Regions from separate parts of the Kosakonia oryzendophytica genome, predicted to be linked through region 1. Evidence: predicted binding sites of a transcription regulator. Region 1 holds the regulator's gene; each other region holds the start of a gene.
The links. The regulator Fur, encoded in region 1, represses iron uptake genes when iron is present. The targets are predictions, from matches to a motif close to ATAATAATGAGAACNACTATCAA.

Region 1 (3,122 bases):
ACGCATCGGTATTCGCCACCGATCATGTCAACGTGAACTTCTGGGATACGCTCTACTGGGGCGGTTTTGACTCGGTTAATGACTGGGCGAACAAAGGGTTCCGCGTTATCGTTTCCAACCCGGATTATGTCTATCTTGATTTTCCGTATGAAGTAAACCCGCAAGAGAGCGGTTATTACTGGGGCACGCGCTTTAGCGACGAACGTAAGATCTTCAGTTTCGCGCCGGACAATATGCCGCAAAACGCCGAAACTTCTGTTGACCGTGATGGCAACCCCTTTAGCGCGAAGTCTGATAAAACATGGCCTGGGGCGTATGGTCTCTCCGCGCAGTTGTGGAGCGAGGTGGTGCGTACCGATAACCAGATGGAGTATATGATCTATCCGCGTCTGGTTGCGGTGGCGGAGCGCGCATGGCATCGGGCGGCCTGGGAGCAGGACTACAAAGCCGGTCGTGAGTATAAAGGTGGTGAAACGCACCTCGTCAATGTTCGTGCCCTGGATAAAGACTGGACACGCTTTGCCAACGTGTTAGGCAGCCGCGAGCTGGCGAAACTCGATAAAGCGGGTATTCACTACCGCTTGCCAGTGCCAGGCGCTCGCGTGGTGGGGGGCGTGCTTGAAGCCAACACCAGCTTCCCTGGCATGGTGGTGGAGTACTCTACCGACGGCGGCAAACACTGGCAGCGTTATGACGATAGCGCCCGCCCGAAGGTGAGTGGTGAAGTGCAGGTGCGTACCGCCAGCCCGGACGGGAAACGCGTAAGTCGTGTGGACAGTGTAAAGGCGTGATCGCTGTGTAAGCCGGATAAGGCGCAGTCTGCTGCAGTTATCCGGCAACCAAAAAAAGCCAACCGTCAGGTTGGCTTTTGGCATATCAGAATGGATTATTTCGCGTCGTGCGCGCTTTCATCTTCGCGGCAGTCACCTTCAGCGCAGTGGCCATACAGGTAGAGACTGTGGTTCGTCAGACGAATGCCGTGTTTGGCGGCGATTTCACGCTGACGCGCTTCAATAGAATCATCACTGAATTCGATCACTTTGCCACAATCGAGGCAAATCAGGTGATCGTGGTGATGTTGCTGGGTCAGTTCAAAAACGGACTTGCCGCCTTCGAAGTTATGACGGGTCACAATGCCGGCGTCATCGAACTGGTTCAATACACGGTAAACCGTAGCCAAGCCGATCTCTTCGCCCATGTCGATCAGTCGCTTGTATAAATCTTCCGCACTGACATGATGGTTATCCGGCTCCTGAAGCACTTCCAGGATTTTTAACCGAGGAAGCGTGACTTTCAGGCCGGCCTTCTTTAATGCGGTATTGTTGTCAGTCATGCGGAATCTGTCCTGTTGCTATACGATTCACTTCCTTAGGGGAAGTTATAGGAATGCACCTGGGATAATGCGTCTCATTATAGAACTGCCATGTCTAAATGAAAACTGCAAGCCCTCAAGTAAAGTAAGCTTATAAAACGTGGGGTCGCCGACAAAGTCCTGTGCGGCAGCCCAAGTTTAGCAGGGCTTATTGTACAGTGATGAAGAAAAAAGTTAAAAATTTGTAGCAATTATTTCCATCGCTTATACCTATTAATACGGCGCAACCCACAGGCTACGCCGTAAATATCAGGCATTAATGATGTCGTCCAGGTGCAGCTCTTCCGACACCTGCTTAACCCATTTCTTCACGCGTTCCGCGGTCAGTTCCGGCTGACGATCTTCATCAATCGCCAGACCCACAAAGTGGTCATCATCCACCAGACCTTTAGACGCTTCAAAATGGTAACCAGCGGTCGGCCAGTGGCCCACGATAGTCGCACCGCGCGGTTCAATGATGTCACGGAGAGTTCCCAGGGCATCACAGAAATACTCTGCGTAATCTTCCTGATCGCCACAGCCGAACAGGGCGACTAATTTACCGTTGAAGTCTACTTCTTCCAGCGTCGGGAAAAAGTCATCCCAGTCGCACTGCGCTTCGCCATAATACCAGGTTGGAATGCCGAGCAGCAGAATGTCATAGCCTTCGAGATCTTCTTTGCTGCTCTTGGCAATGTCATGTACATCGGCAACGTCTTTACCAAGCTGACTTTGAATCATTTTCGCGATATTTTCGGTGTTACCGGTGTCGCTGCCGAAGAAAATGCCTGTAATTGCCATGAGTAAAATAACCTCTTGAAACTTAATGAGATGGTGGTGGCGTTTAGCCCACAGATAAGGGCAATCATAGCAGAACAGGGAAGCACGCGGAAACAGCTATCGCGCCGGACTGCACTCTATGACACATGAAAAGAGGCGTAAAAGCGGTGATTCGGAGGATTCGCTATCCGCGTAAGGCGTTGAGCTGGGCCAGCAGCATCTCTTCAATAAGCTCGCTACGGCTCATTTCACGGGCGTCCGCCAGCTCATTTAGTGCCTCTACCGCTTCAACATTCAGTTTTAATTCAACGCGTTTGAGCCCGCGAACTTTATCGCGTTTGAGCTGATTACGTTTGTTGATGCGCAACTGTTCATCGCGCGCGAGCGGGTTGGTCTTGGGCCTTCCCGGACGACGCTCATTCGCGAACAGATCTAGTGTCGTACGGTCCGTTTGTTCTTTAGCCATGGTTTAAGCAGCATACTACGGGAAAGACAAGCAATCGGGACGTCGCCCCGGGCTGAATAGCGCGCCATCATACATCAGCACAACGGGCGCGCCAACGACCGGGCGCGATCAAACGACCGGTCGCCGTCTTTTTAATCAGTTTGCCTTTTCAGAGAGATAACGACGGATAGCGCGCATTACCGCTTCCGGTTTCTCGGCGTGCACCCAGTGGCCCGCTCCGGCTATGACATGTGCCCGCGCTTGTGGAAATTGTGCCAGCAGGGTGTCACGGTATGCTTCCGTCACATAGGGCGAGTTACCGCCGCGGACGAACAGCGCGGGTTTATCCCATGCCGGGACATTTTCCCAGCCAACGATGTGCGCATACTGATCCCACAATACCGGGACATTAAAGCGCCAGTCGCCATCAACAAACGATTTCAGCAGAAACTGGATCACGCCTTCTTCTTTTATCTCTTCGCGCATCAGTGCGGCGGCTTGTTGGCGCGTGGTGGCGTGTGCGTGGCTCACGGCGTTGATGGCGGC
Region 2 (3,122 bases), 170 kb from region 1:
GTACGTACGATCGCCGTCGATCACCGCCGTGGCATCACTGTGCGCGTGACGGGTGAGAATGTCGGTCAACGGTAAGTCCTGCCAGTAGCCTTTTTCGCGGTAACGGCGGGCAAACTCATCCGGCCAACGGGTAAAAGGAAGGGCCATCTCAGTTCCTTAATGCAAGCCAAAGGCATTCAGCATGGTGGTCAGTTTCACGCCGGTTTCACGCCACTCCGACAGCGGAGACGAGGCAGGAACAATCCCGGCACCGGCAAACAGCCGGACGGTGTTACGGTGAATACGGGCGCAGCGAATAGTCACCACCCACTCGCCGTTTCCTTCGGCGTCACACCAGCCGACAATGCCGCCAAACAGTTCGCGGTTGAACGGTTCCAGCTCAGCGATCAGTGTCTTCGCCACCTGGTGCGGGAAGCCGCTCAGCGCGGGCGTTGGGTGCAACAGGCAGGCAAGGCTTAAAGCGTTTTCATCGTCGTGCGCGACACCGTCAATCGGCGTCGCCAGGTGCCATAACGTTGGCGTCGTCACCAGTTGCGGAGAGTCGGGCAGCGTCAGGGAACGGCTGCGTGGTTCGAGTACCGCTTTCATCGCCTGGGTCACCAGTTCATGCTCGTGGCGATCTTTTTCCGACGCGAGCAGCTTATTGCCTGCTTCGCGATCGAGCATATCGTCCGGCTGGCGGCGTGCAGAGCCTGCCAGCGGCAGTGAACTGAAGCGGTTTTCCTCTTTGCGCAGCAGCAGTTCGGGGCTGGCACCCAGCAACGCGCCGCCATCGGGCAGCGGGACATGGAAATTGAAGCTGGCCGGATTTTGCGCTATCAGACGTTCCAGCAGCACGCCGCTGTTGATATCGCTGTCGGTGGCAATATCAATCAAACGGGAGAGCACCACCTTATCCACTTCCGGCGTGGCGGTTTTCGCCGCACCGCGCTCAACCATCTGCATAAAGTGATCTTGCTCCGGGATAAATGTCTGCGTCGTCACGTTTGGCATCTCGCCGGCGTTGAAATAGCGAGCCGATCGCTGTTTCGCCGGGCGGGAGAATGTCTGCCAGGATTGCGGAATAAACAACGCGGAAGGCTGCGTGGTATCAAAAGGAATTGCACCGACCATCACCGGTCTGGCAATGCCCTTCGCTTTTGCGCTGGCAAAAGCCTGCGCCAGTTTTTGCTGGAAAATGCTGTCCTGAGCGTCGCCACCTGCGGCGGGCTCAGAGAAACGGGCGAAGCAGCCGGACGTGGTAAAACTGCGGTACGGCGACATAAAGAAAAACTGATCCGCGGCCAGCGTTTGCACAGACTGCTGGGTTTCCTCAGCCAGGGACGTATCCATATCATTCTCCAAAATGATAAATTAACTAATAATGATTATCATTTGTATTTTGTGAATGGATAGGATAAAAATTTCCTATTGGCCATGTCAATATAAGAATCGACTTCCTGTACGCCTCCGCTTGCATCTGCCTCATGCAACATTGAAAATGAGAAGCATTAACTTCAATAAAAACAGGACGCATCTCGTGAGAGCCCTTTCGCATTTCCGTAAGCCATTATTGTTATTAAGTATTTTCGTTTTAGGACTATCCTCAGCGCTGGCTGCCGACTGGCCCCGTCAGGTAAACGACAGCCGCGGCACACACCAGCTCGACAGCAAGCCGCTGCGCATTGTTTCCACCAGCGTAACCCTTACCGGTTCATTGCTGGCGATAGACGCACCGGTCATTGCCAGCGGCGCAACGACGCCGAATAACCGTTTTGCCGACGATCAGGGCTTTTTACGCCAGTGGGGTGACGTAGCGAAACAGCGTAAGGTCGCGCGGATTTACATCGGCGAACCGAATGCCGAAGCCGTCGCCGCGCAAATGCCGGATCTGATCCTGATAAGCGCCACTGGCGGCGACTCCGCACTGGCGTTGTACGATCAACTTTCCGCCATCGCGCCGACGCTGATCATCAACTACGACGACAAAAGCTGGCAGGCGCTGCTGACGCAACTTGGCCACATCACCGGTCAGGAAAAACAGGCCGAAGCGCGTATTGCCGCGTTCAATCAGCAACTGGCGGATGTAAAAGCGCATATCACCCTGCCGCCGCAGCCGGTCAGCGCGCTGGTCTATACCCCGGCTGCACACGGCGCCAACCTGTGGACCCGCGATTCCGCGCAGGGAAAGCTGATGCAACAGCTCGGCTTTACCCTTGCTGACCTGCCCGCCGGGTTGCAAACCAGCCAGAGCCAGGGCAAACGCCACGATATCGTGCAACTGGGCGGTGAAAACCTGGCCGCCGGGCTGAACGGTGAAGCGCTGTTCCTGTTCGCCAGCGACCAACAGGATGCCGACGCCCTGAGCGCAAACCCGCTGCTGGCGCATCTGCCCGCCGTGCAACACAAACGCGTTTACGCCCTGGGCGCCGAGACGTTCCGTCTCGACTATTACAGCGCCACCCGCGTGTTGCAGCGTCTGTCGGCACTGTTTGGTTAATTCCGTTGGGCTGGCAGTGATTACGCCGCGGGCTGCGTCTGACGAAAACGTCGCAGCTCGCTGAGCCCGCCCACCAGCGCCAACCCAACGACCGCCAGCACCAGCCCACTGAGACTGGCGGAAGAGACCGGCGTCATCATCGACCCCATCGCCCCCAACAACGCCGCGCCAATGGCATCGCCGGTGACGTTTTGCGCCGTCCACAAACCATTTATGCGCCCGAGCATCGCTTCCGGGGTCTGGGTTTGCAGCAGTGTGTATTGCAGTAGCGAACTTACCGCCGTCAGCCAGCCGCACAGCGCCAGAAATACCACGCCCAGCGCCCAGAAAGGCATCAGGCTGAATAAGCCAATAGCAATAAACGCCCCGACGGCGGTGATCAGCATAATCACCCCGGGACGCTCGCTGTGCGCCAGCTTACCGCTGGTCAATGCACCAATAGCCGCCCCCAGCGGCAGTGCGGCATACAGCAACCCGATCTCCGCCGCCGACATATTCCAGCCAATGGCCAGCGCCGGGTACAGCACGCGTACTGCGCTTGCCATCGTCAGCAATCCGCCAAGCAGCGCAATACCGCCGATCAGCGGATTACACAGTAAAAATTGCAGCGCCGTCAGCAGCGATTTCAACGGGTGCTCGCGCG
Region 3 (3,122 bases), 1.5 Mb from region 1:
AGTACCGGGAATTGCCCGCTAAAAGTAGTTTTGCCGGGCAAACGTAACGGATTGCGGGCATAAAAAAACCTGCCTCAGCAGGTTTTTTATCATCAGAACATCGCGCCTGGCGGGACGTCTTTGAAGGTTTTGCAATAGGTTTCGAACATGTGCTTCAGAATCTTACGCAGTTTCATTTGTTACTCCGGCGATGTGTTATGCAGGCGTTACGTTTCAATGCGTACATAATATGACCCCCATCACATAAATCAAGCCTTATGTGATGGAAATCACGCTTCAAAAAACAGAGATGCAGCAGTTTTGTTAAAAACAGAATCATAAATCAGCCAGTTAGCACTTTAAAAATTTGTTTGTCATTATCAAATATTTTTGCAGGCAGCAGGAAGATGAATGACTGAAAGCCCCTTCGCAGAAGGCAGGATGGAGCTTTCGACGGGTGTTCGTCTGTATCGCACTGATTGGCCGGGTCGGGATGGTGGACACGCTACGGCTGATAAAACATGCGCGCAGCGCAGTATTGCAGGAAAAAGCGACGTAAAACAGACCGCAATGGTGCATTGCGGCCTGCTGATCATCAGGCGAGAACGTTGCGAACGAACGCTTCGATCTCTTTGTTCTGGCAGTTTTCAAAGAAGCACTGCTGGAAGCGTTCACCCGAAACGGCGGTTTTCACCAGTTCACGGTCAATCGCGCGCAAGGTATCAAGATAATTCTCTTTTACCACAGCGGCCTTAACCTGATTCAGAATACCCGCGTTACGCACCTGCGGTTCTTTACGCTCCGGCGGATAGCCTTCACCTTTACGGCCAGTGAACGCTTTTTCAAAGATAAAGCGCACGTTGAGTTCGGCCCCCCAACCAAAGCCTTTAGCGAATGGCAGTGCCAACGCGTTACCATTGTTGATCTGCGCGAACAGGAAGGCATCAGCCGGATCGATACAGTAGCCACACACCACGCCCGGATGGATATTCAGCGACATCAGCGCCCCCTGCCCGGTGCCGCAACCGGTAACCACGAAGTCAACCGCTTTAGAATTAAGCAGAATGCTGGCCATAATCCCCAGATGGATGTAGGTCAGATGATGGTCATTTTCGTCACTCATTCCTACGTTGAATACCGGGAAGTCCTTCTCATCAGCAACGGTTTTCAACTCTTTGAGAATGATGGCGTTCTTCGCCGCCTGGCTGTTTTCCATCATCAGTGCAATTTTCATTTTTGATCTCCTGTAAGCATGCGTCAGATAGCAAAGGTTGAGTAAACCTTACTACCTGGCAAACATACTTTCAAATTTAATGAAAAATGGTTTTAAAAATCAAAATGCCGCTCACAGTTTTACCCGTCTGTAGAAGTCCTCCGCAATCGGATCGCCTGACCGTTTCAATGAATAGCGGCAGTTCCGCTGGCTATTCCACCGATTGCCTCCAAATCAACACGATAAGATGAGATCATGCCAAAATGAATCAGGGCGATTTCATGAAAACAATTGCTTTAGTTGCCTCGCTGGTGCTGCTTAGTGGCTGTACCATCACCAAAGAGGCAAAAATCAGTGAAGTGGACACTACCAGTGGGTTGGTGCGTCTGAGCTTTGACCAGCAGATGATGCAAAACGCAACCTATGATCAAAACGACGCGCAAAGGACGGCAAATAGACAGTGCCAGCAGATGGGGTACGCCACCGCCTTCTTTTATGGCAAACCGGTAGAAACCTGTAGCCTGATCAGCGGTTCTGCCTGCATGAACAAAACAGTGACGCTGCAATACCAGTGTCGCGGTATGGCTTTTAATCACACAACGCCCACCTGGTAATTCCCCGAGCCAGCGAAAATACGCTGGCTTTTTCTTTTATTAATAATCAAAACAATTCTCATTTATTTATTGCTGCGGCGCAATGCGTGTTATTCTCATTCTCTTTTTAAGAGATGTATTTTTTATTTTACCTTTTGCAAATAATTAAATAACAAATTATAGTGACCGCTCTTATATCAATGGTTTATTTCCTGGAGCGCACCATGTTAAAAGCAGAGATGATTGAAAAATTAAATGAACAAATGAATCTGGAACTGTTTTCTTCCCTGCTCTATCAACAAATGAGCGCATGGTGCAGTTTCCACAGTTTCGAAGGCGCGGCCGCATTTCTGCGCCGTCATGCGCAGGAAGAAATGACCCATATGCAACGCCTGTTCGACTATCTGACAGATACCGGAAGTCTCCCGCGTATCAACGCGATTGAATCGCCGGTTGCAGACTATGCTTCGCTGGATGTTCTGTTCCGTGCGACATATGAACACGAGCAGCTGATCACGCAAAAAATTAACGAACTGGCCCACGTTGCAATGACCATGCAAGATTATCCAACCTTTAATTTCCTGCAATGGTATGTGGCGGAGCAGCACGAAGAAGAGAAACTGTTTAAATCGGTGATCGATAAATTATCGCTGGTCGGTAAAAGTGGTGAAGGTCTCTATTTCGTCGATAAAGAGCTGGCTACACTCGACGCACAGAATTAATTAAACGGGCGGTAAGGTTTCTCTTTGCCGCCCGTATTATTAATGGTTACAGATTTTACTTTCGTGAGTGGAAAAGCCGTCTTCAACAGGAATAAATTTTCCTTTGGCTGCAAGAAACGCAACCAGTTCCACCGCTGTCATTCCCTCGGCTGAGCACGTATGAAAACGCGTATCCGCGCCAAAACGGGCGATAATTGCCGCCGCCAGACTCTCATTTGAATAGTGCTCGCCCGTTGCAATCATCATATTCAGTACTTCATGACCGTGAACCGATGCCATAAATCCTCCTCAAAAAGATGTATAATAAACGCAACATTAAGGGCTAATGTTGCGCTAAGACAGGTTTACATGCATCCGGCACAGCTGGTACATCGCCAGTCCTGCTTATTGACCGCCTGATAAAAATAACGGTAGTTTTCCGTTTCCAGCGCAATATCATGGGCATAGAACAGATCGGTTAGCCAGTCGACATTTTCGATAATCCACGCGTCTTCTTCCAGTCCCTGCGCAAATGTCTCATCATCGGGATCAATAACGGAATAGATGGCCCACGTGCCCATATCTTTCTCTCGCCGCGATTCGGGCAAATTGACTGGCTTATCCATCCAGCTAATG

Region 2: fepB (Fe2+-enterobactin ABC transporter substrate-binding protein) is a predicted target of Fur. The motif match lies at 1,358-1,380, and genes of this name have one in related genera.
Region 3: ftnA (non-heme ferritin) is a predicted target of Fur. The motif match lies at 1,846-1,868, and genes of this name have one in related genera.

The regions. Positions count from the first base shown of each region.
Region 1 is NZ_CP115659.1:3,566,620-3,569,741, reverse strand. Features, by position in the region: gene O9K67_RS17330 (beta-N-acetylhexosaminidase) at 1-791, shown strand, start outside; gene fur (ferric iron uptake transcriptional regulator) at 887-1,333, opposite strand; gene fldA (flavodoxin FldA) at 1,622-2,152, opposite strand; gene ybfE (LexA regulated protein) at 2,316-2,597, opposite strand; gene ybfF (esterase) at 2,733-3,122, opposite strand, start outside.
Region 2 is NZ_CP115659.1:3,737,564-3,740,685, forward strand. Features, by position in the region: gene entE ((2,3-dihydroxybenzoyl)adenylate synthase EntE) at 1-147, opposite strand, end outside; gene entC (isochorismate synthase EntC) at 157-1,332, opposite strand; gene fepB (Fe2+-enterobactin ABC transporter substrate-binding protein) at 1,520-2,479, shown strand; gene entS (enterobactin transporter EntS) at 2,500-3,122, opposite strand, start outside.
Region 3 is NZ_CP115659.1:2,029,887-2,033,008, reverse strand. Features, by position in the region: gene azuC (stress response protein AzuC) at 93-176, opposite strand; gene O9K67_RS09850 (RpiB/LacA/LacB family sugar-phosphate isomerase) at 575-1,213, opposite strand; gene yecR (YecR family lipoprotein) at 1,474-1,806, shown strand; gene ftnA (non-heme ferritin) at 2,010-2,507, shown strand; gene O9K67_RS09835 (YecH family metal-binding protein) at 2,547-2,786, opposite strand; gene O9K67_RS09830 (hypothetical protein) at 2,852-3,122, opposite strand, start outside.